Regions from separate parts of the Paraburkholderia sp. BR10937 genome, predicted to be linked through region 1. Evidence: riboswitches for the same ligand, from Rfam matches in the RefSeq annotation. Region 1 holds a riboswitch; the other holds the start of a gene.
The links. A riboswitch is a leader RNA that binds a small molecule or an ion and turns the genes downstream of it on or off. The one in region 1 is predicted to bind cobalamin.
Positions count from the first base shown of each region.

Region 2: it holds a riboswitch for cobalamin, as region 1 does, so the genes downstream of both, AB4Y44_RS04870 (porin) here and cobG (precorrin-3B synthase) in region 1, are expected to answer to the same signal.

Region 1 covers NZ_JBFRCL010000028.1:1,052-16,256, reverse strand. Annotated here, with positions in the region: gene treF (alpha,alpha-trehalase TreF) at 1-499, shown strand, start outside; gene AB4Y44_RS22915 (HAD family hydrolase) at 599-1,282, shown strand; gene AB4Y44_RS22910 (glycosyltransferase) at 1,500-2,459, shown strand; gene AB4Y44_RS22905 (PAS domain S-box protein) at 2,549-4,519, shown strand; gene AB4Y44_RS22900 (class II glutamine amidotransferase) at 4,527-5,360, opposite strand; gene AB4Y44_RS22895 (MarC family protein) at 5,416-6,093, opposite strand; gene AB4Y44_RS22890 (DUF3311 domain-containing protein) at 6,339-6,554, shown strand; gene AB4Y44_RS22885 (sodium:solute symporter family protein) at 6,551-8,026, shown strand; gene AB4Y44_RS22880 (glutathione S-transferase family protein) at 8,088-8,705, opposite strand; gene AB4Y44_RS22875 (hypothetical protein) at 8,719-9,084, opposite strand; gene AB4Y44_RS22870 (MarR family winged helix-turn-helix transcriptional regulator) at 9,188-9,634, shown strand; gene cobM (precorrin-4 C(11)-methyltransferase) at 9,637-10,368, opposite strand; gene AB4Y44_RS22860 (cobalt-precorrin-6A reductase) at 10,383-11,108, opposite strand; gene cbiE (precorrin-6y C5,15-methyltransferase (decarboxylating) subunit CbiE) at 11,105-12,331, opposite strand; cobalamin riboswitch at 12,426-12,602, shown strand; gene cobG (precorrin-3B synthase) at 12,698-14,083, shown strand; gene AB4Y44_RS22845 (precorrin-8X methylmutase) at 14,076-14,702, shown strand; gene AB4Y44_RS22840 (precorrin-2 C(20)-methyltransferase) at 14,703-15,205, shown strand, end outside.
Region 2 covers NZ_JBFRCL010000004.1:51,305-66,509, reverse strand. Annotated here, with positions in the region: gene AB4Y44_RS04900 (BON domain-containing protein) at 1-20, shown strand, start outside; gene AB4Y44_RS04895 (DUF2182 domain-containing protein) at 255-1,064, opposite strand; gene AB4Y44_RS04890 (DUF899 domain-containing protein) at 1,073-1,837, opposite strand; gene AB4Y44_RS04885 (helix-turn-helix domain-containing protein) at 1,987-3,246, shown strand; gene AB4Y44_RS04880 (glutamine cyclotransferase) at 3,243-3,884, shown strand; gene AB4Y44_RS04875 (TonB-dependent receptor) at 3,933-5,864, opposite strand; cobalamin riboswitch at 5,969-6,151, opposite strand; cobalamin riboswitch at 6,242-6,376, shown strand; gene AB4Y44_RS04870 (porin) at 6,623-7,714, shown strand; gene AB4Y44_RS04865 (phosphatase PAP2 family protein) at 7,775-9,736, opposite strand; gene AB4Y44_RS04860 (MFS transporter) at 9,896-11,479, opposite strand; partial or broken gene AB4Y44_RS04855 (DUF305 domain-containing protein) at 11,797-12,153, shown strand; gene AB4Y44_RS04850 (hypothetical protein) at 12,219-13,694, shown strand; gene AB4Y44_RS04845 (hypothetical protein) at 13,856-14,248, shown strand; gene AB4Y44_RS04840 (CHAD domain-containing protein) at 14,264-15,175, opposite strand.

The sequences.
Region 1 (15,205 bases):
CTTCGCACACCACACGCTCACGCACCGGCTCACGGCGGCGACCGTCTACCCGCTCTATGCGGGCGTCGCGACGAAAGCCCAGGCGCAGGACGTGACTGCCGCGCTGCGCGCCGGACTGCTGCGCCCCGGCGGCCTCGCCACCACCCAGGTCGCAACCGGCCAGCAATGGGACGAGCCGAACGGCTGGGCGCCGCTGCAATATCTCGCGGTCGTGGGGCTGCGCCGCTACGGCAAGCAGGACCTCGCTCAGGAAATCGCCACGCGCTGGATCGCGACGAACCTCGCCTACTACACCCGCACGCACAAGCTCGTCGAGAAGTACGACGTGAGCGCGTCGGCCACCAGGGCCTCGTCGGCGGGCGGCGGCGAATATCCGCTGCAGGACGGCTTTGGATGGACCAACGGCGTGCTGCGCGTGCTGCTGCAGATGTATCCGCAGACGGGCACTACGCAAAGCGCACCGGCGGCGTCCGGCACATCTGCGGCCAGCGCGCCCTGAGGCGACGCCGCGCACCCGCCGCGGCGCACGCCGTCGCCGCGCGGCGTACACTTTTTGCGCCACCACCGCTTAATCGTCGTGTAGCAACAGGAGCCACCCATGCGCAACGAAACGGCCTTTTTGTTCGACCTCGACGGCACGCTCGTCGACAGCGTGTATCAGCATGTGCTCGCATGGAAGGAAGCGCTCGACGCGGACGGCATCGAGCTCTCGGTGTGGCGCATTCACCGGCGCATCGGCATGAGCGGCGGGCTCTTCATGGACCAGCTGCTGCGCGAGACCCACGAGGCCCACGAGTCGATCGCGCCCGAGCGCATCGCGCGCTTGCAAAAACTACACGCCGACGCCTACCGCCGCCACGCTGGCAAGGTGCGTCCGCTGCCCGGCGCTCGCGCGCTGCTCGACGCGCTCAGCGCGGCACAGGTGCCCTGGGCGATCGCCACGAGCGGGCGGCTCGCCACGGCGTCCGTGAACCTGCAGGCGCTCGGCGTGGACCCGTCCGTCACGACGGTGGTCACGCGCGACGAAGTGCGCCATGCCAAGCCCGACCCGGATCTTTTCATCGCCGCGGCGCTGCGGCTGAACGTGCCGATCGAGCGCTGCCTCGTGGTGGGCGACAGCGTCTGGGACATGCTCGCGGCCCAGCGCTGCCGCGCGCTCGGCATCGGCCTGCAGTCGGGCGGCTACGGCACCGAGGAACTAGAGCGCGCGGGCGCGCTGCGCGTGTACGAAGATCCCGCCGACCTGCTCGGCCACCTCGACGAAGTCTGCGCGCGCGATTGAGCGGCTGATCGAGCCGCGAATCGGGTTGATCGGGGTTGATCGCGCGCGCCGCCACACGCGGCGCGAAAATTGCGCAGTTGCCGGCTGTGCAGTGCAGCACCGCCGCCGCGCCGCCCCGCCACTGGCGCATGTCATGTACTGCATGTCGCGCGCCATCGGCGTATGCTGACATAGGTCAATTCGACAACTCACCGGCCGGCTCCCGCCGCCTGCTGCGATGAACGACTCCGCCCCTGCCCCCGGAACTCCCAGCGCGCCGCGCGTGACGGTGGTCGTCCTCACGCGCAATCACGTGCGTCAAATCATCGATACCGTCGCGCGCCTCACCGCCCTTCCCGAACACCCCGACGTCATCGTGGCCGACAACGGCTCCACCGATTCCACCGTCTCCCTGCTGGCGTCACTCTTTCCGCAAGTGCGCATCGTCCAGTCGCTGGGCGACCACGGCATGGCCGGCTTCAATCGCGCCGTGCTGCTCGCGCGCACCGACTATGTCGCGTGCTGCGACGACAGCACCTGGTTCGCACCCGGCGCGCTCGCACGCGCGGCGCAGCTGCTCGACGCCCACGCGCAGGTGGCCGTGCTCAACGCGCGCGTGGTGAGCGGCGACGAGCGCGAAATTCACCCCGCCTGCCTGATGCTCGCCGCCACGTCGCCGGGCGCGGAAGGCGAGGCCGGGCCGGGGCTCGCGAACTTCATGGCCGGCGCGTGCATTTTCCGAGCAGCCGTGTTCCGCGTGCTCGGCGGCTACGAGGAGCGGCTTTCGCACGGCGGTGCCGAGGAGCTAGCCGCGCTCGACATGCTGTCGGCCGGCCACCAGATCGTCTATTGCGAGCAGGCGCTCGCGCATCGCGAGCCGCTTTACCACTGGTTCACGCGCGCGCAGCAATGCGCGCTCGCGCGCAACACCGCCTGGGTGGCATGGATGCGCCTGCCCGCGCGCGATGCGATCGCGGCGACCGGCCGTGCGCTCGCCGTGTTCGCCCGCCAGCGCTCGCTCGGGCCCGCGGGCGTGGCGCTGCTGCGCGGCGCGTTCTGGACCTTGCGCGCGCGCCGCGTAGTGCCGCCCCACGTCGTGCTGCTCACCCGCCAGGTACGCCGCGCGGAACGCCACGTGCGCGCAGGCATTCCGGCAATGGCCGAAAAGTACGACCGCTCGGGGCAGCGCGCGTGGTAAGCTGCGGCGCCCGCTGCGCGCGGGACGTCCATTCAAGAGGCCAAAGCCTGTCAAACTTGTGAACAGGCCCCATGACAGACCCGAGGACCATGACGACGCCCGACCCCGGCATCGCCCCGCACGACACCGCGACCGAAAGCCACCACGAACGCCGCTTCGAGGCGCTCGTGGAGCCGATCGAGGACTACGCGATCTTCCTGCTCGACACGCGCGGCTACATCGCGAGCTGGAATCGCGGCGCGGCCCGCATCAAGGGCTATGAAGCGCACGAGATCATCGGCCAGCATTTCTCGCGTTTTTACACCGACGAAGCCAACGCGCGCCGCTGGCCCGAACACGAGCTGGAGCAGGCCGCGCTGCACGGACGCTTCAACGACGAAGGCTGGCGCGTGCGCAAGGACGGCTCGATGTTCTGGGCCAACGTCGTCATCACTGCGCTGCGCGAGCGCGACGGCTCGCTCTCCGGCTTCGCCAAGGTCACGCGCGACCTCACCGCGGAGCGCCGCCAGGTCGAGGCGCTGCGCCTTACCGAAGAGCGCTTTCGCCTGCTCGTGGAAAGCGTGAGCGACTACGCGATCTTCATGCTCGATCCGCAGGGCCACGTGGTGAGCTGGAACACCGGCGCGACCAACCTGAAGGGCTACCGCCCGGCCGAGATCGTCGGCCAGCATTTTTCCGTGTTCTATCCGCCCGACGAGGTCGCCGCCGGTCAGCCCGAGCGCGAGTTGCGCCGCGCGAAGGAGTTGGGCCGGGTCGTGACCGAGGGCTGGCGCGTGCGCAAGGACGGCTCGATGTTCTGGGCCAACGTCACGCTCACCGCGGTGCACGACGGCCACGGCCGCCTCACGGGTTTCGCGAAGGTCACGCGCGACATGACCGAAAGCCGCCGCACCGACGAACTCGAGCATTCGAGCGAGCAGATGAAGCAGTTCCTCGCCTTGCTCGCGCATGAACTGCGCAACCCGCTCGCGCCGGTGCGCAACGCCGTGGCCACGATGCGCCTCATGGATGCGCCGAGCCCCGAGATCGAGCGCGCCCGCGAAATGATCGACCGCCAGATCGTCCACCTCACGCGGCTCGTGGACGACCTGCTCGACGTCGGGCGCATCACCTCAGGCAAGATCGAGTTGCGCGAGGCGCCGCTCGACCTGCGCGAGGTGGTCGCGCACGCCATCGACGCGGCGCAGCCCTTCACCTCGGCACGCGGCCAGCACGTGGACGTGCAGATGCCCGACGCGACGCTCGCCATGACGGGCGATCACACGCGCCTCGTGCAGGTGCTGCAGAACCTGTTGCACAACGCCTCGAAGTTCTCGCCCGACGGCAGCCGCATCGTCGTGGACGTACGTTCCGCCGCGCGCGCCGTGCAGATCCAGGTGCGCGACGAAGGCCGTGGCCTGCGGCCCGGCACGTACGAGTCGATCTTCGGCCTCTTCAGCCAGGACCGCTCGGTGCCGGGGCCCACGGAAAACGGGCTCGGCATCGGCCTCATGCTGTGCCGCTCGCTCGTCGAGCTGCATGGCGGCACGATCTCCGCGAGGAGCGACGGGCCCGGCAAAGGCAGCACGTTCACGATCCGCCTGCCGTTCGCGCGCGAGAGCGCGCATGCGGTGCAGCCGGCGCCGCTCACGCCGGACACCGCCGAGCTTGCCGCCCTGGCGGAAGCCGGCGTGCCGCCGCTGCGCGTGCTAGTGGTCGACGACAACCGCGACTCGGCCGACAGCCTCGCCATGCTGCTCGAACTCAAAGGGCACGACGTGCGCGTGGCCTACAGCGCCGCCCACGCGTGCGAGCAAGTGGACGGCTTCACGCCCGACGCCGCGCTCATCGACATCGCCATGCCCGAGATCGACGGCTATGCGACGCTGCGTGCCCTGCGCGCGCTGCCGCCGCTCAAACACACGCTGTTCGCCGCGATGACGGGCTTCGGCCAGGCCGCAGACATCGAACTCACGCACGAAGCGGGCTTCGAGATGCACCTCGTGAAGCCCGTGGACGTCGCGCTGTTCGACGAGGTGCTCGCGCTCGCGGCGGCAAGGCAAAGGCGCCGCAGCGCGTGAGGTCGATTCAAGGTGAGACAGGTGCGAACGGCCGGTATTCGACCTTGGGCCCGCGCACGACGATCGCCGTCGATTCCGGCACTTCGGCCCATACATCGGGCGCATCGCCAAGCGGCTCGGAGACGAGCAGATACGCGTCGTCGCCGGCCGCGATGATGCGCGGGTCGTCGGGATACATTTCGCGCAGATGCCGGAACGCCGTGGTGTGATAAAGCGAGCGGGAATTGCGTTCGCTCGAATACCGCACGGCGACGATCTGCTCGCCGTCGCATGCGCAAACCGTCATGTTGAGCGCCGGCTCGACGCCATGCTTTTGCGCGGTTGCCTCGACAAAACCCGCCATGCGTTCCAGCGCAAGTACAGGATCGACTTCGAGGCCGAATGTCATCGCGAGATAGAACATCGTTTCCGAATCCGTCGACCCTTCGAGCGCATTGAAGCGCCCCGGATCGATCGCGACCAACAGGTCGCGCCGCATCAGCGGATAGCTGCGGATCAGGCCGTTGTGCGCGAAGATCCAGCGCCGGTGCCGAAACGGATGGCAGTTCGTTTCCTGCACCGGCGTATGCGTGGCCGCGCGAATGTGCGCGACGAACATTGGCGCACGCACCGCGCGCGCCAGCTCGCGCAGGTTGCGGTCGTTCCAGGCTGGATGCACGCTGCGGTAGCGATACGGAATGTCGTGCGGGTCCTGATACCAGCCCATGCCGAAGCCGTCGCCATTCGTGGTGGTCGCGCCTTTGGTGGAATGCAGGCTTTGATCGATCAGCGAATGCCGTGCGTGAAACAGCACGGTTTCGAGTTGCACGGGGTTCCCGCTATACGCAAGCCAGCGGCACATGATGGTCTCCTTCGCGTGAGAACGCTTGTGTACGCCGGCCCGATTGACAGCGCCGCTACTTCGCGGCGCGCAGGTCGGCGATCGGCGTGAGAAAGCCGGTCAGGCCAGTCAGTATGATCTGCACCCCGATGCACAGGAGCAGAAACGACGACACGCGCATGGCCACGCGCGTGCCTTCCACACCCAGGTACTGCGAAAGCCGCGCAGCGCGGCTGTACACGTAATAGATCACCAGCATGACGAGCGCGGAGATCACGAGCGACGCGAAGCTCGAGAGCAGCCACGCCGAAAGCTTGTGCGTGCGGTTGGCATTCAGCGCAATGGCCGTGGCGATGGAGCCGGGGCCGGTGGTGAGCGGAATGGTCAGCGGAAAAAAGGCCTTGCCGGAAGCCGAACTCGCGCTCACGGGCTTGACCGGATGATCGACCGCGGGCGGCTCCGGCTCGGGCGCGTTGAGCATTTGCCAGCCGGCCACGGCTACGGCGAGGCCGCCGCCGATACGCAGCGCTTCCATTGAAATACCGAAGAAATGCAGGATGGGCGTGCCGACGAAAAAAGCCCCGACCAGCACGAAGAACGCGTTGATCGCCACGCGTTTGGCGAGCAGGCGCCGCTCTTCGTCGGTAAGCGTTGTGGTGCGATCGAGAAAAACAAAAGCACCGCTCAAGGGATTGATGATGCTGATGAGTCCGGTGAAACCGAACAGAATGTCTGAAATCAGGCTCTCGATCATGGAGTCGATCCGTTAAGGGCATGCGCAAAAAGCGCGCCGGGCTGCGAGAAGTGTAGCCGGATCGGCGTCAGGCGTGCCGGATCGATGTCGGTCGATGCCCCGGAAAATGGCGCGTTGCACCAAACTTTACGGCAAGCCCTTCAGTTTTTTTGGCAGCTTTACGGGGCGCGTTCACAAGCATAGAGTGGGTGGCTTCGCACCCCGACGCGACGTTTCTTTTCTTCTCATATGAAAGAGGAGTTGCCATGTCACTGCGGTTGCTCGCTGCCTTGCCCTTTATCGGCATCCTGTTAGGGGTGCCGTTCGTCAATCGCACCGAGCCGCTCGTGCTCGGCATGCCGCTCGTGCTCGCGTGGATCGTCATGTGGGTCGTGCTGGCCGCGGTGATCATGGGGATCGTCTACCGGCTCGACCCGGTCAACCGGCTTTCGGGCGAAGCGGATGCGGAGGTGCGATCATGAGCGCCCTCATCATCATCGCGGCGATGACCTTCGTCGCGCTCTACCTCGGCATGCGTGCCCGCCGCGGGCACGACATGAACCTCGAGCAGTGGGCCGTGGGCGGCCGCAGTTTCGGCACTGCGTTCGTGTTCCTGCTGATGGCGGGCGAGATCTACACCACCTTCACGTTTCTCGGCGGCAGCGGCTTCGCCTATGGCAAGGGCGCGCCCGTCTACTACATTCTGGCTTACGGCACGCTTGCATACATTCTTTCGTACTGGATGCTGCCGCCCGTATGGCGCTTCGCCAAGCAGCACCGGCTCGTCTCGCAGCCGCACTTCTTCGCGCGCAAGTACCAGAGCCCCGCGCTGGGCGTGCTGGTGGCGTGCGTGGGCGTGCTCGCGCTCGTGCCGTATCTCGTCCTGCAGCTCAAGGGCCTCGGCATCATCGTGACGACGGCCTCCTATGGCGCGATCTCCTCCACGGCGGCGATCTGGATCGGCGCGGCCGTGGTCACGGCCTACGTGATCGTTTCGGGCGTGCGCGGCTGCGCGTGGAACTCGGTCGTGAAGGACACGATGATTCTCGCCGTTGCCGTGTTCCTCGGCATTTACCTGCCGATCCACCACTATGGCAGCCTGAGCGAGATGTTCCGCGCCATCGACGCCGCCAAGCCCGGCTTCCTCACGTTCCCGGCGCGAGGCCAGAGCGTGACGTGGTTCCAGTCCACCGTGCTGCTCACGGCGCTGGGCTTCTTCATGTGGCCGCACACGTTCATGTCGGTCTACACCGCGAAGAACGAGCGCATCTTCCGCCGTAACGCGATGATCCTGCCGCTCTACCAGCTCATTTTGCTGTTCGTGTTCTTCTGCGGCTTCGCGGCCGTGCTCAAGGTGCCGGGCCTCAAGGGCTCCGACATCGACCTCTCGCTGTTCCGTCTCGCGCTGCAGACGTTCGATCCGTGGTTCGTGGGCGTCATCGGCGCGGCGGGCGTGCTCACCGCACTCGTGCCGGGCTCGATGATCCTCACCACGGCTTCGACGCTGCTCGCCAACGACGTCTATCGCGGCGCACTCTCGAAGAGCGCGGACGACGCGCAAGTCGCGAAGCTCGCGCGCATTTTCGTGCCGGTTATCGCGCTCGTGGCGGTCGGCTTTACGCTCAAGGGGGGCGACACCATCGTCGCGCTGCTGCTGATGGGCTACAACTTCGTCACGCAGCTGTTCCCGGCGCTGGTGTGCAGCCTCTCCGCACGCAATCGCGTGACGAAGCAAGGCGCGTTCTGCGGCATCGTGGCGGGCGTGCTCGTGGTGATCGTCACGACGCTCACGCATGTGAGCGTGGCTCAGCTGATTCCGTTCGCGCCGGACGCGCTCAAGGACGTCAACATCGGCTTCCTTGCGCTGTTCGTGAACGTGATCGTGCTCGTGGTGGTGAGCACGGTGACGCAGCCGCGCACGCATGTGGATCATGAGCATGCGCGGGCGCATTGAGATGGCGTAACGCGGCAGCGAGGCGGCCCAATCGGCGTGATCCGGTTGGGCCGTTTTCCATTTATGCCGCCTTGCGCGCTTCGGCAATGCGCTGCGGCGCCTCGGGGCGCGCGTAGAGGCGTTCGAGATATGCCTGCAAACGCGGGAAGCCGTCCAGCAGTTGCACTTCGTTGGCCCAGTCCATCAGATACACCGTCACGCAGTCGGCGACCGAAAGCTGGTTGCCGACGATGAACTCGCGTCCTTCGAGATGCTTCTCGAGCACCGCGGCCATGGTCCTGAAATCCTCCCGCGCGAGTTCGATTTCGGCGGGGCTGCGCTTTTCCGGCGGATACAGGAACGAATGCCGCGTGATTCTCCAGAGCGGCTGCTCCAGCTCGGTGACCGCGAACAGGGTCCAGCGATACGCCTGCGCCCGTTCGTCGAGATCGGCGGGCAGCAGCGCCTTCTCCGGGTATTTATCCGCGAGATACAGCACGATGGCAGCCGATTCGGGAATCACGCGGTCGCCGTCGATCAGCACGGGCACCTTGCCCGCGGGATTGATGCGCAGGTATTCGGGCCGCTTGTGCTCGCCTGCGAGCAGATTGACCGAGATGAATTCGAAATCGGCGTCGACTTCCTTGAGGCCCCATAGCGCGCGTTGCGAACGGGTGCCGGCAAAGCCGTAGAGTTTCATGACGCGCCTCCGTTCAGATACCGGGAATCGGCAAAACCGGCATTACTTCGACGCCCTCGCCCGGAAAAATCGAAAAATGCGGGTGCCCTTCGAACAGCTTCGCGGCCTCTTCGTGCGATGCGGCACGCAGCACGGTATAGCCCGTTAGCGCGTTGGACGTATCCGCGATGCCATGCTCGCCAATCGACTTGGTCTTGCCGAGCGGGCCGCCCATATCGACGATCGACGCCTTGTGCTTTTCGACCCACGCGTGCCAGGCTGCAATGCCCTCCTTTTCCTTTGCGTGTCGATCCGCTTCGGAAAGCGCCGCCCACCCCTTCATGCGCGCGTTGTCTTTGGTACCGAGAAAAACAGCGAGAAACAGTTTCTGATCGCTCATGTGTCCTCCAACTGCTGGTCTGGTTGCTGGTCTGAAAACGGGAGCAACGGCATGTCGCCCATCCGGCCTTGACAGAATAGGTTGATATCAACATAATTGCAACATGGCACGCGCAAAGAAACTTCCCTTCGAAACCACGCTATTGGTGCGCGATTGCTGCCTGTGTCTGCATATGCAGCGGGCGGCACGCAATCTCGCGCGCATTTTCGACGACGTGCTGCGGCCGCTCGATCTCACGAACGGACAGTTTTCGCTGCTGATGTCGCTGAACCGGCCGCATCCGCCCGGCATGAAAGACGTGGCGTCGCTGCTGGCCATGGACCGCACCACGCTTACGGCCGCGCTCAAGCCGCTGGAGCGGCGCGGTCTCGTCGTGATCGAGCAGGACCCGGAGGACAAGCGCAGCCGCTTGCTGAGCCTCACGGACGAGGGGCATCGGCTGCTCAACGCGGCGTTTCCGCTCTGGCAGCAAACGCATGACGAAATCGAAAAGGAATTCGCCGACGGCGAGGTGGACAAGCTGCGAGCACACTTGCGCGCGCTTTCGTAGCCTTAGCGTTTCTGCGCCCCATAAAGCGTCGAATCCGCAAACCCCTCCGCCGCGAGCACGCGCCCCACGAGGATGAGCGCCGTACGCTCGATATCCGTCGCCAGCACCTTCTGCGCGATGTCCGCGAGCGTGCCCGTCACGCGTTCCTCGTCGGGCCAGCTCGCGCGATAGATCACCGCGACCGGGCAATCCTCGCCGTAATGCGGCCGCAATTCCTCGACGATGCGCGCGATATGGCGCACGCCCAGGTGAATCGCGAGCGTCGCTCTGTGCCGCGCGAGCTCGCCTAGCTGCTCGCCTTCGGGCATCGACGTTTTCGTGGCGTAGCGCGTGAGAATGAGCGTCTGCGAAATGCCGGGCAGCGTGAGTTCGCTGCCGAGCGCCGCCGCGCACGCAGCGGTCGCGGTCACGCCGGGCACGACTTCATAAGGAATACCGAGCATGCGCAGCCGGCGGATCTGCTCGCCAATTGCGCCATAGAGCGACGGGTCACCCGAATGCACGCGCGCCACGTCGAAGCCCTGCGCATGCGCGTTTTCGAGCAATGCGACGATCTCGTCGAGCGTGAGCGGCGCCGTGTCCACGACCTTGTGCGCGCGGTGGCCTTCGAGCACGGCGGGCGGCACGAGCGAGCCCGCGTAGAGAATGACGGGGCAGCTGCGCACGAGGCGCTGGCCCTTCACGGTGATCAGTTCAGGATCGCCCGGCCCCGCGCCGATGAAGAAAACGGTCATGCGTGGAAACTCCGCTAAACAGGGTTCGCGAGCGCGTCGATTGCCGCTTGCGCCGACGTGAATTCACGTTGCGCGTCGGGCAGCGGCGGCCGTTGCATCATCACCACGGGCAGGCCCATTGCGCGCGCGACGGCGAGCTTCGCTTCGGTCGCGGCGCCACCGCTGTTCTTGCTGACCACGACGTCGATGCGCGCTTCGGTAAACAGCACGCGCTCGCCAACGGCGGTGAACGGCCCGCGCGCGTCGATGATGCACGCGCGGGCGTGGCCGGGATGCGCTTCGAGGCAACGGATCGTCCAGTGCTGCTGCGGCGGCACTTCGTCCAGATGCGAGAGCGGCTCGCGCCCGAGCGTGAAGAGCGGGCGCGCGAACGGCGCAATCGCCTTGACTACCCCGCCCCAGCCGCTCACCATGTGCCAGTCGTCGCCGGGCTGCGGCTGCCATGGCGCACGCCGCAGCGCCCAGTACGGCACGTCTGCCGCCACGCATGCGCGCGCCGCGTTGGCGCTGATCTGCGCGGCATAGGGATGCGTGGCGTCGAAGACGAGTGCGATGTTTTCGTCGGCGAGAAAGCGCGCGAGCCCTTCTGCCCCGCCAAAGCCGCCTACCCGCACCGCGCAGGCGAGATCGGCGGGCACGCGGCCAAGGCCCGCGAGCGAGTACACGTGCTGCGGGCCTAGCGTGCGCGCGATCGCCAGCGCATCGCCGGTGCCGCCGAGCAGCAGGATGCGCGCCGTCATGGCTTGACGGCCTCGTAAAGCGTGACGGGCAAGGCCTGACGCCAGGTGTCGAAGCCGCCCAGCGGCTGCGCCTCGCCGATGCCGATACGCGTGAGCGTGCCGCCGTGCTGTGCGCGCCATGCCGCGAGTGCCGCTTCGCTCTGCAACGTCACCGCGTTCGCGACGAGCCGCCCGCCGCTCGCGAGCGCCGACCAGCACGCGTCCAGCACGCCGGGTACGGTCACGCCGCCGCCGATGAAGACCGCGTCGGGCGCGGCGAGCCCTGCGAGCGCGTCGGGCGCGCGGCCCGCGACGAGTTGCAAACCCGGCACGCCCAACGCCGCGCGATTGTGCTCGATGAAGCGTTGACGCTCGGCGTGCGCCTCGATCGCGATCGCGCGGCAAGCGGCGTGCGAGCGCATCCACTCGATGCCGATCGAGCCGCTGCCCGCGCCCACGTCCCACAGCAGCGCGCCGGGCGTCGGCGCGAGACGCGCGAGCGTGAGCGCGCGCACGTCGCGCTTCGTGATCTGACCGTCGTGGCGAAAGGCGTCGTCGGGAAGGCCGGGCGTGAGCGTCCAGCCGCGCGCGGGCGTCTGCGCACTATCGCTTTCGCATTCGAACGCGACCAGATTGAGCGCCGCGGCTTGTTCGACGTGCAACGCATCGGCGCGACCTTCGATGCGGCGTTCGAGCGGGCCCCCGAGATGCTCGAACACCGCAAGACGCGTGGCGCCGAAGCCCGCTTCGGCGAGCAGCGCGGCAAGCGCCGCGGGCGTGCGCCCATCCGCGCTCAACGCGAGCACGCGCGAGCGCGCGTAGAGATGGCGGCGCAGCGCATCGAGCGGACGGCCGACGAGCGAGACCATCGCCGTATCCTGCAGCGCCCACCCCATGTGCGCTGCCGCGAGCGAGAGCGACGACGGCGCGGGCAGCACGCGCATTTCACCGGGCGGCACGCGGCGCGCGAGCGTCGCGCCCACGCCGAACAGCATCGGGTCGCCGCTCGCGAGCACGCATACGGACGCATTCGACTCGCGGTATGCGAGCAGCGCCTCCACGCTGAACGGCTGGGGCCACGCCTCGCGCCGCGCACGCACACGTGACGGCAGCATCGCGAGATGGCGTTCGCCGCCCGTCACGATGGCCGCGTCGAACAGCGCGCGCCGCGCGTCGCGCCGGAGCCCCGCGTAGCCGTCGTCGCCGATGCCCACCACCGTCAGCCATGCCTGCTTGCCCTGCATTCGCTCTCCCGCCGTTGCCTGTTTCGTTGCCTGTTTCTCTACGCCGCCACGGGCCCGCAGCCCGATGGTGGGGCGGAGCACGCGCGAAAACGGGCATAATACCGTGTCCGCCGGCGCCGTTAAGGCATAAAAGGGAACACAGCAAGCTGTGGCCGCCCCCGCGACTGTGAGCAGCGAGACCGCATCCACCCGAGCCACTGGTATTACCGGGAAGGCCGATGCGGTCGACGACCTGTGAGCCAGGAGACCTGCCGGCCGACTGTTCGCGCGAACCCAAATCGGGCGGGGTGTACCGATATCGCTGCCGTTGCCCGCCTGCCGCGCGGGCAGCGCGCCGCTCCAGCGTGATGTTTACCCGGTAATGCCTTGAAACACGAAACGAAGCCCGTCTCGCCCGCTGCCGCATTGGCCGTGCTCCGCCCCTCGGCGTGCCCGGGGCTCGTGCGCGCGGTCGCCGCGCGCGACGGCGGCTTGTGTCGCATCCGTCTGCCCGGCGGCGTGCTTAGCGCCGCGCGAGCGCGCGCGCTCGCCGACGCAGCGTCGACGCACGCGAGCGGCGTGCTCGAACTGACCAATCGCGCGAACGTGCAGATTCGCGGCGTGCGCGCGGGCGAGGAAGCGGCGTTGAGCGCTGCGCTGATCGGCGCGGGCCTCGGCCCCGCCGGCATCGACGCCGCGAGTCCGGTCGAGCGCGCGTGCGCCGCCGACGAATTGCGCAACGTGATGCTGAGCCCGCTCGCGGGCCTCGACCCTGACGCCTCTTGCGATACGACGGCGCTCGCCGCCGCGCTCATCGACATGATGCAGCGCGAGCCGCGTTTCGCCGCGCTCTCGCCCAAGTTCGCGTTGCAACTGGACGGCGGCGAGCGCGTGGCGATGCTCGAGCATCCGCACGACATCTGGCTCGCCGCACTGCCGCATGGCGCAACCGTGCGCTTCGCGCTGGGCCTCGCGGGCCGCCCCACGGCGCAGCCAGTCGGCACGCTCGCCGCCGAAGACGTTCGCGCATCGATGCGCGCGCTGCTGCATGCGTTCCTCGATCTCGCGGGCACCGACACCACACGCATGCGCGACGTGCTGGCCGCTCACTCGCTCGATGCGCTGCTGCAGCGCGCGCAACAGCATGGCGAATTCACGCTGATGCGTGACGACACCACGCTGCGCGCGCGGCGCCGCGCGGAGAGTCCCGCCGGCTTGCGCCTCGGCGCGCACGCGCTGCACGCCGACGGCAGCGGCTACGTGGGCGCGCAGCCCGCGCTCGGCCGTATCGACGCGCCGACGCTGCGCGCACTCGCCGCGCTCGCGGAAGACTCGGGCGATGCGACGCTGCGCGTGACGCCATGGCAAGGCGTGCTGCTGCCGAACGTGCCCGCGCACGCGATGCCCGCCGCGCTCGAACGCCTGCACGCGCTCGGCCTGATCGTCTCGCGCGCCAACCCGCTCGCACGCCTCATCGCGTGCACGGGCTCGACCGGATGCGCGAAAAGCCGCGCGGACACGAAAGGCGACGCACAGCGCCTCGCCGCCCTGTTGCCGCCCGGCGCCGAAGCCCACCTGAGCGGCTGCGAGCGCTCCTGCGCGGCCGCGCATTGCGCGCCGTTCACGTTGCTCGCCAGCGCCCCGGACCACTACGACCTGTACCAGCGCGACGATAAGCGAAGCGGCTTCGGCCGGCTCGTCGCGCGCAACCTGACGATCGAAGCCGCTGCGCTGGCACTCGCGCAGCGGCCCCGGAGCACCCAGGATGTCTGATTACATTCGCGACGGCCAGGCGATCTATCGCGAGTCGTTCGCGACGATTCGCGCCGAAGCCGACCTCGCGCACATCCCCACCGACCTCGAAAAACTCGCCGTGCGCGTGATCCACGCATGCGGCATGGTCGACGTGGCCGCCGACCTCGCGTTTTCCGCAGGCGCGGGCACGGCGGGCCGCAATGCGCTCGCGGGCGGCGCGCCGATTCTCTGCGACGCGAAAATGGTCGCTTACGGCGTGACGCGCGCGCGCCTGCCCGCGAACAACGCCGTGATCTGCACGCTCGACGATCCCGCCGTCCCGGATCTCGCGCGCGCGATCGGCAACACGCGCTCGGCAGCCGCGCTCGAACTGTGGCGGCCGCATCTGGCAGGCAGCGTCGTTGCGATCGGCAATGCGCCCACCGCGCTCTTTCATCTGCTCGACATGGTCGCCGCCGGCGCCCCGCGCCCCGCGCTGATCCTCGGGTTTCCCGTGGGCTTCGTCGGCGCGGCCGAGTCCAAGGCGCAGCTTGCAGCCGAAAGCCACGGCGTGCCCTTCGTCGTCGTGCACGGCCGCCGCGGCGGCAGCGCGATGGCCGCCGCCGCCGTCAACGCACTCGCTTCGGAGACCGAATAAATGATCCGCAAAGGACGTCTGCACGGCATTGGCGTCGGCCCCGGCGACCCCGAACTGCTCACGCTCAAGGCGTTGCGCCTGCTCAAGGCCGCGCCCGTGGTCGCGTATTTCGTCGCCAAGGGCAAGAAAGGCAACGCGTTCGGCATCGTCGAGGCCCATCTCGAAGCGGAGCAGGAACGCCTGCCGCTCGTGTACCCCGTGACGACCGAAGCGCTCGAACCGCCGCTCTCGTACGAAGCGATCATCGCCGACTTCTACGACGGCGCGGCGCAAATGCTTGCGCGCCATCTCGACGCCGGACGCGACGTGGCCGTGATCTGCGAAGGCGATCCGTTCTTCTATGGCTCGTACATGTATCTGCACGACCGGCTCGCCGCGCACTACGAGGCCGAAGTCGTGCCGGGCGTGTGCTCGATGCTGGGCGGCGCGGCGGTGCTGGGCGTGCCGCTCGTCTACCGCAACCAGAGCCTCGCCGTACTCTCGGGGGTGCTGCCCGAAGACGA
Region 2 (15,205 bases), on a different contig from region 1:
AGTCTTTCGGCGGCATGTGATCTGCCACCAGAGGCGCGGAGTGCGGTGAGGCCGGGAGTCCCCCCGGTCGCGCCGGGCTTCGCCCAGCAGCACGGAGGTTGAATCCAGTCGGCCTCTTGCTGTTACTCCGGACTGCTGATAACAATCCGGAGCGTCGATCAGGCTCGTGTGCAGGCGCGAGTCTGGAGGCGTGAGTTCGACGTTAGAGTCGGAGCGTTTTATCGCCGTTTCGCGGGTGCGAAACGGCGATTTTTTTATTCAGCCAACGCCCGCACCAGCATCACCAGGCCCGCCGCAATCGCGGCCACGCCAATCCCGCGCGCGACTCTTGCGCCGCCCGGCGCCCACCTTTCTGCCGCAATCGCCGCCGCGACCAGCGCCATCGCAGGCCGATCCATCACGCCCGCCGCGATCAGCGCCGCCATCAGGTTCCCGCAGCAGTACAGGCAATGCTGGCCGAGATGCAGGCCGTGACGCAGCGCGGCCTGCACATCGAGCCGCGCATGCGCGCGCAACGGCAGGTTCCCGCAGCACGCAAGCCACCTCGCTTTCCACGCGGAGAACTGCAGCACGCCCGCCATCACGATGACAACGCCGGCCAGGGCTGGCGCGGTATGCGCCAACGCAGGCGCCTCGACGGCTAGCGCGGTGAGTTGCACCCCCGCCGCGAACACGAGCATCCCAACCACGAGCCACACAAAGAAATAACCCGCGCCAGCCATCACCGTCAGCCCACCGGCACGCGCCCCGCGTGCCTCGCCCGCAGCCTCGAAATACCGCCACAATGCCGGCGCGACCGCAGGCAACATCATCGCGACCATCATCGCGTTCCACATGCCGGCAAACGATACGGCGGCGTCGAACCAGGTGCGTCCGCACATGGGTGTCCAGAGCGCGGACATCGTCCAGCCGCCAGGCATTGGCATGCCGCCCATCGCCTGCATCGAAGCGCACCAGATGAACGTCGCCGCCGCGCTCGCCGCGCAGACCAGCGACGCAACGCCGAAGAACATCGCGCGCGGTGCCTCGCCGCGCAGCCGTACCGTCATGCCGACGTTATCCATGATGCGCCTCAGCTCTCTGCGTACTCGTCATGCCGGTGCCACCAGATGCCGGCCTCGTTGCGTCCCTTCGGTGCGCGGTCGAGCCACTGGTACATGCCCCACACGCCATCGAGGCCGCGCGCATAGGTCGAGTACGTGTGATAGACCACGCCGTCCTCGAGCACGAACGCGCTCAGGCCCGGACGGTCGCGCGTGTAGGTCGCCGCGTCGGTGCCGCAGCTTGCCGCGAACTCGGCAACGGGGGCGGGCGGCGGATTCATGTCCATGGCGTGGCCGCTGCGCGCGTAGTTGTATTCGATGTCGCCCGCGCGCTGCTGCGCCGTGGTGAACGCCACGTTGAAATCGAAGTTGAAGTCGTTGCCGCTCGACGAGGCCCACGGGAAATGCCATCCCATGCGCTTGCGGTAGCTGAGCAGCTTCGCGAGCGGCGCGCGCGAGACCGCCATGAGCCGCACGTCGTGATTCGCGAGATGCACGGCGATGCCTTCGAAACCATCCGCAATCGACGAGCACGACGGACAGCCCGCCGCGTAATCCGGTCCGAACATGAAGTGATAAACGAGCAGTTGCGAGCGCCCCTTGAAGAGATCGGCGAGCGTGGCGCCGCCCTCTTCGGTTTCGAAGCGATACGTCTTGTCGACGCGCACCCACGGCAACGCCTGGCGTTGCTGCGCCAGTGCGTCGCCGCGGCGCGTGTGTTCTTTCTCGGCGGCGAGCAGTTCGATGCGCGCCGCAAGCCAGTCTTCGCGCGTTCCTGTGGTATGGGTTGCCATTGCCCGGTCCTCCTATGGATTCACTATGGTGGCGGCGCGCTGTGCGCATCGCCATGCCGTTCGATCGATGATTCGTTTGATCGCCGTGTTAGATTAGGTCCGGACCGAGGAGGAGGGGGAGTGACAAGTGTGGCGGGATTCCCATGGCCATGGATTCGTTGATCACGGCGGCGGCGCGCGCGCTCGCGGCCGGTGATCCGCTCGGCGCGCTGAACCGGGTCGCGTTGCGCGACGACGCGCCCGCGCTCGCGCTGCGCGGCATCGCCATGGCGCAGCTCGGCGACTTCGCGCGCGCCAAAGCGCTGCTGCGCAGCGCGGCGCGCGGCTTCGGCTCGCGCGAGGCCGTGGCGCGTGCGCGCTGTGTCGTCGCCGAGGCCGAAATTGCGCTCGCCTCACGCGACCTCGGCTGGCCGACCGATACGCTCGCTGCGGCGCGGCAAACGCTCGAGGCCCATGGCGACCGTCTCAATGCCGCGCACGCACGCTACCTGGAAATACGCCGTTTGCTGCTCATCGGCCGGCTCGACGAGGCCGGCGGCATGCTTGCCGAAGCCGATCCCGCGCCGCTGCCGCCCGCATTGCGCGCGGCGCACGAGCTGATCGCCGCCGGCATTGCCATGCGGCGCATTCAGACGCAGGCGGCGCGGCGCGCGCTCTCCGCGGCCGCGCGCGCCGCGCGTGAGGCGGGCATCGCGGCGCTGAGCGCCGAGATCGAGAGCGCCGCGCTGCTGTTGACCTCGCCGGCGGCGCGCCTCATCGCGCGCGGTGAAGAGCGGGTGCTGCTGCTCGAAGACGTCGAGGCGTTGCTCGCCTCGAAGGCGCTCGTCGTGGACGCGTGCCGCTACGTCGCGCGCGAGGGCCCGACCGTCATCGAACTCGCAAGACGGCCCGTGCTGTTCGTGCTCGCTCGCGCGCTCGCCGAGGCGTGGCCCGCCGACGCGCCGCGCGACGCGCTCATCGCCCGCGCCTTTCGCACGAAGCACGCCGACGAAACGCACCGCGCCCGCCTGCGCGTGGAAATCGGCCGCTTGCGCACGCTGATGCGCGACGTGGCCGAGATCGGCGCGACCCAGCAGGGCTTCGCGCTGGCGCCGCGCCACGCGAGCGAAGTGGTGGTGCTGGCGCGGCCGGTGGAAGAAAAGCACGCCGCCGTGCTGGCTTTTCTCGCCGATGGTGAATCGTGGTCGAGTTCGGCGCTGGCGCTCGCGCTCGGCGCGAGCCAGCGCACCGTGCAGCGTGCGCTCGATTCGCTCGCCGCGGCGGACAAGGTGCAGTCGTTCGGCTTCGGCCGCGCGCGCCGCTGGACCACGCCGCCCGTCCCCGGATTCGCGACGACCTTGTTACTCCCCGCGCCGCTGCCAGGCGACCAGGATGAACCCCTGTCCCTTCATTCAAGGAGGAAACCATGAAACGAACGACTGCCGAAATCGTCCGCGAGTACGGCCCCTTTCCCGGCATCGAGAAGGTGGGCGGGGTCTCGTATGACGGCAAGCACGTGTGGTTCGCCGTGGGCGAGCGCATCGCGTCGCTCGATCCGCAGAGCGGCCAGACGCGGCGCTCGATCGACATCGCGGCGCACGCGGGCACGGCGTTCGACGGCCGGCATCTGTTTCAGATCGCCGAGGACCGCATCCACAAGATCGACCCTGAAACGGGCCGCGTGCTTGCCACGATTCCCGCGCCTGGAGGCGGCGGCGACTCGGGACTCGCGTGGGCGGACGGCACGCTCTGGGTCGGGGTGTATCGCGAGCGCAAGATCCATCAGGTCGATCCGCAGACGGGCGCGATTTTGCGCACGCTCGAATCGAGCCGCTACGTCACGGGCGTGACGTGGGTGGACGGCGAGCTGTGGCACGGCACCTGGGAAGGCGACGAGAGCGACTTGCGGCGCATCGATCCGGGCACGGGCGAAGTGCTGGAACAACTCGACATGCCGCCCGGCACCGCCGTTTCGGGGCTGGAGTCCGATGGCGGCGAGCAGTTCTTCTGCGGCGGCGGCAACAGCGGGAAGATTCGCGCGGTGCGGCGGCCGAAGCGCGAGGGCTAGGCGAGCGGGCGCGCGAAACGCTTGAACGCACCCGCTCGCACGCAACGCTCAGAACGTATAGGTGACCTTGCCAAACGCCGTGCGCCCCAGCGTGTTGTAGCCGTAGGCGGTCACGTACTGCCGGTTGAACACGTTCGCCAGCGTGGCCGAAAGCGCGAGATGCGCATTGACCTTGTACGACGCGCGCAGGCTCACCGTGGTCCACGAAGGCAGGTAGATCGTGTTGAGCTGGTCGTCGAACGTCGAGCCGTTATACAGCAGCGAAACGCCGGTACTGAGCGCGTGGAGCTGGAACTCGTCCCACGTGTGATCTACGCTCAGGCTCGCCGTCTGGCGCGGGCGGCGATTGAGCCAGGTCTGGTCGGTCACGTCCTGCGGATTCAGGATCCCCACCGTGAGGCTCACCGGCGTGGACGTGCCGAGCGTGCCCTTGTACGAGAGGTCGAGCCCCTGAATGTGCGCGCGGCCCACGTTCACGGGCAGGAAGGTCTGCGAGTTGTACGTGATGAGGTCGTGCACCCGCGTGTCGTACACGGCTGCCGTGAACGTGCCGATCGACGTGGTGGCATCGAGCGCGGCTTCGACCGAGTCGCTGCGTTCGGGCAGCAGGTTGGGGTTCGAGTAGCCCGGATAGTACAGGTCGTTGAAGGTCGGCAGGCGGAACGCGTTGCCGTACGAAACGCGCGCCGTGTAGACCGGCGTGATCGCCCAGGACAGCGCGACGTTGCCCGTATTCACCGATTGCCCCTGCACGATTTCGTGCCGCCCCGCCAGAAACAGCGTGACGGGTCCGAGCGTGGTCGACTGATGCATCGACACGGCAGAATCGTTGCGCGCGGGCAGGCCGCCCGGCACATCCACGGGCAGGAACGCCATCTCGCGCGTGTAGTCGTAGGCGAGCTTGGTCTCGCCGTCGAGCGGCATGCCGAAGAGCGTGTGGCCTCTTTCCTGATGCGTGATCGACGTGGAGGTGGAAAAGCGCGTCGAGTCGATCTCGTCGGTCGGGATCGTCGGGTCGTTCGAATAGAGGAACTGACGGTCCGTCGCGTAGCCCACCGACTGGTCGAACTGCGTGGTCGGCGTGATGTCGAGGTGGAACGCGAGGCCGGTCGTGAGCTGGTTGTCGCGCTGGCGGTCGTTGCCTCCCGCGTTGTCGTACGAGAGATCGGAGCGGTGGTAGAGCGCGAAGGTCGAGATCGACCAGTTGTCGTGCGCGTAGCCAAGGCGCGCGTCGAGGTTCTGCGCGTGGTACGGGTTGCGGCCGTCTTCGTGGCCGTAGGCCCAGGGCTGGGTCGCGTCGATGCCCGCCGTGTTGTAGTCGTGCAGGCCCAGTGAGTAGGTGAGGCCGCTCAGTGCGGAAAGCGGCCCGGTCGAGCCGATCGTGCCCGAGGTGCGCACCTGCGTGTCGAAGGTCTTGTTCGAGCCGCCGCCGAACGAGACGGTGGTCTGGTTCGGCTGGTTCGACGCATGGCGCGTGAAGAGCTGCACGACGCCGCCCACGGCATCCGCGCCGAACGAGGCGGCCGCGGGGCCCGAGATCACCTCGACGCGGTCGAACGAGGCGGTCGCCAGATCGGCCCATTCGGCCGTGCCCGTGGTGACGGAGCCTATGCGTATGCCGTCGATGAACACGGCCACCTGGTCGGCCGACGACCCGCGGATGCTCACGCCCGTGTACGACCCCGGCCCGCCGGTCTGCGAGACGGTGACGCCGGGCAGCGTGGCGAGCGCCTGCGCGATGCTTGGGTCGGCGGGGGAGACGCGGTCGAGGTCCTCGCGCGTGAGCACCTGGGTGCTCGCGTAGCGCTGGTCGAACGATTGCGGCAGATGCTGCGCGTCGCCCACGACGAGGATGTTGGGCAGCGTGGTGCCGTCGCCGGCTTGCTGCTGTGCCTGGGTCGGCGATGCGTCCGCGGCATGCGCGATTTGCCACGCACAGGCGAGCGCGGCGGAAGTCAATACGAATTGGCGAAACTTCATGATGCGGTGGCTGGAAACAGCTCCTGAAAAACGGGCTGTCCGTGCAACGGGCGATCGCCGCGTGGGCGATGCTTTGGCGCATTGGGGATCCCCGCCCGTTGCGGCTGCTGGACTCGGCTGATGGCAGGTCTCCTGGCTCGCAGGTCGACGTCCGTTGCCGGCCTTCCCGGTTTCCCAGTGGCACGCTCTGGCATGGACTCGCCGCTAACAGTTGCGGGGGCAGCCGCAGTCTTGCACTGCGTTCCCTTTTGATCCCGTCGCCGGGAACCATCAGCGCGCAAGGGTAATGGCCGCGCATTTGCCGCGTCAACCTTTGACGTGTGTCGTGTGGCGAAAACACCCGGTTTGGCCGCTCCCGCAACTTACGCTATCCTTGCAGCTGTTTTTCGCGCGTAGGCGCTGCACGAGCGAAACGCAGCAGGGAAGCCGGTGAGAATCCGGCGCGGTCGCGCCACTGTGACTGGCTGTCAATCGAGCCAGAAGTCAGACCTCGCTACGTTTATTTCGCGACTCATTCCAGGGCGCGTAACCCAAGGAGCCGTCAATGCACACCCTCCTGCCCTGGAAACGCGGGCCAATCCGGCCACCACCACCGGCCCCGATGCGGCGTAGACCGCTCACGGGCCACCAGGCGTTCGCTGTTCAAAAGCACGCTGGAAATTGACGGATTAACGACGACGTCGGGGCGCCACGCCGCAACAAGCGAGGGCTGACGGCGCTCGTCCATGCATTCTTTACAAGCACAAACAAGAAGACTCATGAACAAGCACATTCTGGCCGCCCTCGGCGGGGCGTTGGCATTCACAGGCGCTGGCGCCTCGGCGCAGCAGGTCACGTTGTACGGTGAGATCGACGCTAGCGTTGACTATGTCAGCGACGTTGCGGGCCGCAGCCAGTATCGCGCAGGCTCGGGCCTGATCGACGGCAGTTTTTGGGGCCTGCAGGGCAGCGAGGATCTCGGCGGCGGCAACGCCGCGATCTTTCGCCTCGAGCGCGGTTTCTCGGTCACCTCTGGCGAAGCCTTCAACGACCATCCGTTCTACGTTGGTCTGCAATCCGAACGATTTGGTACGATTACGCTCGGCCGCCAGTACGACACGATGCACGACTACTTCGCCCCGTTTACGCTGACGGGCGGTGCGGGCGGCACGGCATTCGCGCATCCGTTCGACAACGACAACGCCAACAATTCGTGGCTCGCCTCGAATGCGGTGAAGTTCGCGAGCGCCACATACGGTGGTTTCAGCGCCGGCGCGATGTACGCGTTTTCGAACGCGGCGGGGCGCTTCGCGCAGAACCGCGCCTACGGCTTCGGCGCGCATTACGAGGGCGGCCCGTTCAGCGCCGGTGTAGCGTGGATGCACATCGACGGACGCGGCGCCTCTTCGGTGGGTGCGTACGATACGTCGGTGCTGCCGGGTGCGGGCCTCGTGCCGACCGAGGTCGCGGTGCAGCGCGAAGACACCATTGGCGCGGGCATGAGCTACGCGCTCGGCGACGTGACGCTCGGCGCGGCCTGGTCACGTTCCATTCATACCGGTGTGAGCGAGGCCGATGGCGACGCACCGTTGCCGTCGATCGCCTTCAGCAACTACGAAGTGAATGCGCTTTGGCAGGTGACGCCCGCGTTCTCGCTGGCGGGCATGTATGCCTATACGGGCGCGACCACCGCGCATTGGCATCAAGGTGCGCTGCAGGCCGCCTATCAGCTGTCGAAACGCACGGACGTGTATACCGAGGCGATCTATCAGCGCGCGTCGTCCGGTGCGTTTGCGATGATCAACACCTGCGACCCGTCGGGCGGCCGCAATCAGGTGCTCGTGGCAGCGGGCATCCGGCATCGCTTCTGATTCACACGCAAAACGGCCCCGAACCATCGCGATTCGGGGCCGCTTTGCTGAGTGACTACATCACGAAGCCGAGAGCTTCACCGCAACGCCGGTCGAAGAATAAACGGGCGTGGCCTTGAAGCCATCCACCGTGACCGTCGCGAATTTCACCGATGCGCCGCTGCCGTCGATCACGTCGATCGTATCGCCCGCTTTCGGCGCATAGCCGTTCACGAACTTCACATGCAGCGTGCCGCCCGCCACCGTGAGCTGTCCGCCCACGCGCAGGCGTCCGCCGCCGTCGCCGTCGATGTCGAGTTCGAGCGTCGTGCCGTCGAGCTGCGTGTACTTGCCCGCCACCGTCAACGGCGCGCTCGTCGCCACGGCCACGCCGCCGCCCGACCCGACGTACACGTCGCCGTTGCCGAAGGCCGTGGTCGACGCCGCCGCGAGCACGCCGCCGCTCACCTGCGAGCCGCCCGTGTAGCTGTTGTTGCCCGCGAGCGTGAGCGTGCCGCTGCCCTGCAGCGTGAGCTTGCCCGAGCCGGCGATGTCGTTGCGCCAGGTGTCGGCGGCGTTGAAGCCACCCTGGGTCGAGTCCATGGCCACGATCACGTTGCCGCTGAACGCGCCATAACCGTCTGCAGCACTAAACATGTTCAGACGACCCCAGCCTTCGGCGTCGTCCATGACCGGATAGCCCGAGACGACTTCGGTCGTCTTCAGCACGACGCGGCGCTGGCTGGCGCTCAGGTACGGGAAGCGCGTTTCGAGCAGCACCTCGGCGCCCTTCGGCACGACGGGCGGTGCTTCGGTCGATTCGATCTGGCTGAAGCCAAACGTCATGCGGCGCGCGAATTCCGACTTGTTGGTCGCATAGTCGGCAAAGCGGTCGGTCGCGGTCGTGGACGAATGCGCGAAGGCGGGGAAGGTCGTGGCGCTCGTGCCGGTGGCCTGTTCGAGCGCGCTGTGCGCCTGCGCATAGGCCGCGCTCTTGAGCGTGGCGTTCGCGGGGTCGTAGAGATTCGCGGCGGTGGCGGCGAGCGCGAACATGCGGCCGCCGATCACGTCGAGCGGCGAATGCATGCCCGCGAGAATGCGGTTTTCGCCGAGTTCGAGGCCGCGACTCGCCATTTCCTGGTAGCGCTCGGGCACGAGGTACGCCATGGTCATCGCGTCGCGCATGGCTTCGGCTTCGTGGCCGCTGATGAAGCCGCCGTCCGTCGAAGGCGTCGTGCTGATGGCCGGCACGAGCGTGGGATCGACCACGACGCTCGTGCTCCAGCGGAACGGCCGTGCGTACTTGTAGAAGCGCTTGGCGGGCTCGGTGGAAGCGTTGTTGCCCATCGTGTTGAGCAGGTCGACCACCTTGCCGAAGGTCGCGTTGCTCGTGCTGCCCACGCCCGTGTTGTTGCCCGAGTCGTTGTAGAGCGTCGTGGTCGCGTCCGCGGGAATCGACGTGATGCTCGTGATTTGCTGCGCAGCCGAGCGCCAGGCGGCGGTGAGCGGCCCCATGCCGTCGGTCACGCTGTAGCCCTTGCCGCGCCGGTCGTCGTAGTAGGCCGCGTCGGCCTGCGCCTGGGTGCGCTGCGTCGTTGCGGTCACGACGTACTGGATGTTCGCGTTCAGCACCGTGCTGTTGAGGATCGTGCCGTTGGGCGTGCCGTCGGTGGGGACACCCGTCCACGTCGACTGCACGACCGCGGGGAATGTGCCGTTGGCCGGCGCGGAAACGCCCGCGTCCACGAGCAGCGTGAGCGGCTGCCAGAGATCGAGGAAGCGCGCCACCACGCGTACGCCCGCATTGGTTGCGAGCGTGGCGTAACGCGCGTCGCCGCGCTGGTTGGTCGCGATGTTGTCGACGAAGGCGGGGACGTCGGGAATCGGTGCGTTGTCCACGAAGCCGGGGTCGGCAGGCGGCGCGGGAATGGCAACAGTGGTGGCGGGATCGCTATTGCCGCCTCCGCAGGCGGTCAGCGCGGCAACGCTGGTAAGCACTGCCAGGTAGACCGGCAGTGCAGTTCGATGGCGTGATGCGGGCATGCTGAGGGCTCCGTCGTCGTGATTGATGCGGTGTGGTTATTCCTGACTGACGGCGGCGAATTATGCTTACCCTCGATTACTCCCTAATTACTAATTTATTACGCAGATGTTAAACGGTAATAGAAATGAAGTACCGGCGAAATATTTTGCGTCGTTCATTTACGGCTGCGCCTCGAGATAGCCGACCCGCACGGGCGGCACGAACCACGCGAGACACAGGCCGGCCAGCGCGGCCACGGCAGCGACGATCAGGCCCATATGGATCGAGTCCACGAGCGCGCTGCGCGCCGAGTTCATCATCGCGTCGCCGGCATGGCCGGCGCTCACGAGGCGGCTGATCAGCGCAGCCTGATCGGCGCGGTCCACGAGCAGTTCGGGACTCGCGAACGACTTGAACCACTGCGTCGCCTGATACGAGTCGAGCGAGCGATTCACGCCCATGGTGTAAACATGCCCGAGCAGCGCGCCGGTCATCGCCGTGCCCAGCATGCCGCCGAACGTGCGCAGCGATTGCAGCATCGCCGTGGCGGCGCCGAGATGGTCGCGCGAAACGATCTGCTGCGAGCAGACCGTGAGGCTCGTGCCCACGAGGCCCAGCCCCAGGCCGCTCGCGCCCATGCACGCCATCCACACGAGATGCGGCTCGTTGCCTCGCAGCACGACCACCGCGAGGCTCGCGAATGCCGCCAACGCGAAGCCGACGTAGAGGATCGCGTTGGCGCGCCGGATGCGCGTGACCACGCGATTGTTCACGAAACTGCCGACCGTCGTGCCGAGCAGCAGCGGCGTGATCAGCATGCCCGAGGCGCGCGGCGACATCGCATAGCCTCCCTGGAACAGCAGCGGCACATAGAACACGAGCGAGAACAACGCAAACCCGCCCAGCACCGACATCGCAAAGAGCGGCCCGAGCTTGCGGTCGAGCAGCATGTCCACGGGGATGATCGGATAGCCCATGCGCTTTTCCCAGAAGAAAAGCGTCAGCGAACACACCAGCACGATCACCGCGAGCACGATCGTCGAAGTCGTCCAGCCCTGCCTCGGCAAAAGCTCGATGGCGAGCTGCAGCGCGCCGAACGTGACGGCGACGACGCACGCGCCGAGCCAGTCGAGACGCAGCCGCGCGCCTTCGCGGACATGGTGCAGATGCGGCAGGAAAGCGTGCACGAAGAAGAGCGCGACCACGCCCACCGGCACGTTGACGAAGAACACGAGGCGCCAGCTGCCGTGCTGGGTCAGCATGCCCCCGAGCGTTGGCCCGACCACGTTCGCCAGGCCGAACGCAGAGGAGACGAACACCAGCCAGCGCAGGCGTAGCCGCGGATCGGGGAACAGGTCGGCGACGGTCGCGAACACCGTCCCCATCATGATGCCGCCGCCGATGCCCTGCAGGCCGCGCGCGAGCACGAGAAACAGCATGTTGGTCGCGACCCCGCAGAGCACCGAGGCGAGGGTGAAGAGGAGGATGGCTGCGAGCATGAAGGGTTTGCGGCCGAACAGATCGCCCAGACGCCCGAAGATCGGAATCGTGATGACCGACGCGAGCATGTAGGCCGTTGCGACCCATGCATAGAGTTCGAAGCCCTTAAGCTCTGCAACGATGCGCGGCAAAGCGGTGCCGACGATGGTCTGGTCGAGCGCGATCAGCATCGAAACCGACGCGACGCCGAGCATCGCCAATACCGACTCGCGAAACGGCAACAGCTGCCGCGCTTGATCGTGAAGCCCAATGCTCGTGGCCATGTAGCGCTCCTCACCGCGGCGACGCGGCTAATCTGCTATGCGGTGCCCGGCAAAAGATCAATCGGTCGGGCCCGCGCGTGCGACCTTCATGCGCTGTGCAATGATGGTACGCCCGCTTACGCGAATGTCACGGGGCGAACGCGCTATCAAAGATGTTATTCCACCCGGCCCGCGCGAGGCTCGTGAGTCGGGAAGCGTTTGCCAACGTTTCGCGGTTCGTCGATCCGCACTTCAATTTCGCTCGGCATGGAGTAAATCGGCGAGTCCGTTGTTTGCCTTCACGTCGAACGGGATTCGACCGATACGGAGGGGACGTCATGAACGCTGCAATTCGACTCGTTTTGCGGGCAACGGCGAGCGGTGTGGCCGTGCTTTCCCTGGCCGGTCTATGCGTCGCGTCGTCGGGTGACGCTGGAGCGTCTCGCGATAGTGAAGAAAGCTCGTTTCTCTCTGAAAACGACGCGGCCATGACGAAGATGATGACGGGGATGGCGGCCAGGCCCACGGGCGACATCGATCGCGATTTCGTCGCAACAATGATTCCCCATCACCAGGGTGCCATCGATATGGCCATGGCGGAACTGCGGCATGGACACAACGAGCAGTTACGCCGGATCGCCCAGGAGATCGTGGTCGAGCAACAGCAGGAGATCGTTGCCATGCGCCTCGCGGTGCATGACGCGAAGCCGGCGCCGATGTCGCACTGACCCACTCGCATCAAAACGCAGGAGACAACGTCATGAAAACCAACGCCATGCTTGGCGCGGCCCTGACTGCCGTCGCGCTTGCCGCCGCCACGCTCGCCGAGGCGGGGCAGGTCCCCGGCTCGCTGGCGGCCGCCGATATTCCGGTGAGCCATCGGGACCGCGTTTATTCGTCTGATCAGTTTTCGAACACCGTGTCGATCATCGATCCCGCGGCCAATCGTCTGGTCGGTGTCATCCGGCTCGGGGAGCCGACTCCGGCCAACTTCAGCCCGCTCTATCACGGTCAGTTGCTCGTGCACGGGATGGGCTTTTCGCCCGATCACCGCACACTGGCCATTGTCTCCATCGGCTCGAACTCGGTGACCTTCATCGATACGCAAACCAATGCGGTCAAGCACGTGACCTATGTGGGCCGCTCCCCGCACGAGGCATTCTTCACGCCTGACGGCAAGGAGGTGTGGGTGACCGTGCGCGGTGAGAATTACGTCGATGTGCTCGACGGCAAGAGCTTCGAAGAGAAGACGCGCATTGTGGTGCCAGCCGGGCCGGGCATGCAGATCTTCTCGCCCGATGGAAAGTACGGCTATATCTGTTCGTCCTTCAACCCGGAAACCGATGTCGTTTCGGTAGCCGATCACAAGGTCGTGGCCCGCGTGACACAGGCGAGCCCGTTCTGCCCGAACATCGCGGCAACGCCGGATGGCCGGCAGGTCTGGTTCACGCTGAAGGATGTGGGCAAGACCCAGGTGTTCGACGCCCGCCCGCCGTTTGCATTGCTGAAAACGCTCGATACGGGGCCGATCACCAATCACGTGAACATCGTGCAGAACGCCCACGGCATGTTTGCATACGTGACGGTAGGCGGCCTGAACCAGATCAAGGTGTTCCGCACCGACGACTTTTCGCAGGTGGCGACCATTGCGGTCGGCAGCCTGCCGCACGGCATCTGGCCGTCGGGCGACGGGACGCGTGTCTACGTGGGCCTCGAAAACGGCGATGCGCTGACGGCAATCGACACGCTGACCAACCAGGTCGTCGCCACGGTGCCGGTCGGCCAGGCGCCGCAAGCCGTGGCGTACGTGCCCGACGCCGTGCCGGATGGCGACGGCACGGCCAACACGCAGCCGCTCGGCGCGGCGGGCGAGGCAACGCACGTGATGCTGATTCCGGTGGGTGGCACCGCGGCCGACCATGGCGCTGCGCCCACTTCAGTGGCATTGTTCGATCAGGGATTGCTGCAGGTGCTGCAGGCTGCGGTGACGGGATTGCAGGCGGGCCAGCCGTATTTCCTCGGACTTTCTGACCACGCCGACGGCAGTGGCCGCATCGACGTCCTCGCGAGCTTCAAGGCCAACCCGGCCGGCTCCGCGATCGTCAACACGCTGGGGCAGATTCGACAGGTCGTCGTGCCCGGCACGCCGGGCGTGTCCGATCACCGGCGATATCTCGTGATCGCGCCGAGCGTGGGCGGCGCGCCCGGACCGGCAGTGCAGGTGCAGGCCTTGTGAAGATCCCAGGAATCGTCTTCGTCATTTCGAATTCCTTAGTAAAGACTTACGGCTCGGGCGACACTGTTTGTTTGACCACGTACGGAAGCGCCCGACGCTTGACGCCTGCTTCTGCGGGAAGCTAACTGACGGTGATCGGTACCCGAAAGCGAGGTGAAGCAATGAGCGCTTCCCGCAATCTGGCTAACAGCCAGCTTACCGTCCTGCTCCTGATCCTTCTGGTGCATGGCACGGCCAATGCCGCCGGCGATCGTGCGGCGCCCACCGCCTCACCTGGTTTCGAACCGAGCGAGCTTTCGACGGACTGCGTCGACCGGGAATATCGTGGGAAAAATGCCAGACTGGGACTCGACTACACCGACCTGATCAACAACTGCGGCGCATCGGTCATCATCACGTGGCAGTCGTTCAACAACGGCGCGCCACAAACGGAAGGCGGGGGAATGGGCCAATCGGCGTGCATACCGCCCGGCGGTTCCATCACCACCGCGTCGCGCGAGCGGCTCGGCACGGCGAGTGAGAACCTTCCCGTTAGCGTCGTGACCTGCCAGTGATGGCAGCTTGCTGGTTCAGTCGGTAATGGCTCTCACCCTTCGCGAGGCCACGTCGATTCGCTGGTACTTCAAGGCTTCCAGCCACTGCAATGACTTCTCGACGATGTCGGCAGGTACCTCGTCGAATGTCGTGTTGCGGATCAAGGTCTCGCTCGCGGCAATGTCGTTGAACTCCCCCAGCGTCTTTTGCACGGACGTGAGCTCCTTGATGGTGCGCTCGTGCCCGCCTTTGATCACGGGTTGAAAAAACTCGAGCAGATAGCGCAGCTTTTTACCGGCCTTGCGCACGTCATGAAGACTCTCCTCGTGGCCGGCCTCGCTTCGCGCGGCGCGTCTGCTGCGCTTTCGAAGCGTGCGCTGAGCCATGCGGACTCGCCGCCTGGCAAACGCGCGGATCGGCAGATCATCGCAACTCGACTGCAGCGTGGTTTGCGCGCGCAGCACGGCGTCGTTCAGAAATGCCTCGACGGCGTCGCTCTTGATCATCGCCTGGCTATGCGCCACCGCTTGCGCGCGCTTCTCGCGCGCGGCGCTCACGAGCAGTTCGATGGAGGCGTCTGACTTCTGTGCGGTTTTGAGGAGATCGCCTGCGATGTCCCAGTCGCGCGTTCCGCCCGCCACGGCGGCCAGGCGCTTGAATTCTTCGCTGGCGTGCGCGGTGGCTTCCTCGCCGAGCCAGGGCGAGTACGCCCAATACAAGGCACGAAGTTTTCTGAAGGCCACCCGAAGCTGATGAAACGCTTCGGGGTCGACTTCTGTTGCCAGGGATTTCGTTCTTTGCACCACTTCGACGACCACTGGCATGGCCAATGACGAGAAGGTGCTGGCGATGGAGGTCTTGCTGGTGAGTGACGCGGCGGAGCGGCGCCGATCGATTCTGAAGCGAGTGCGCGGCCGTGGCAGCGGCCAGTCACCGTCCATATCCATTTCAACCTCGAGTCTCACAAGAACAGGTTG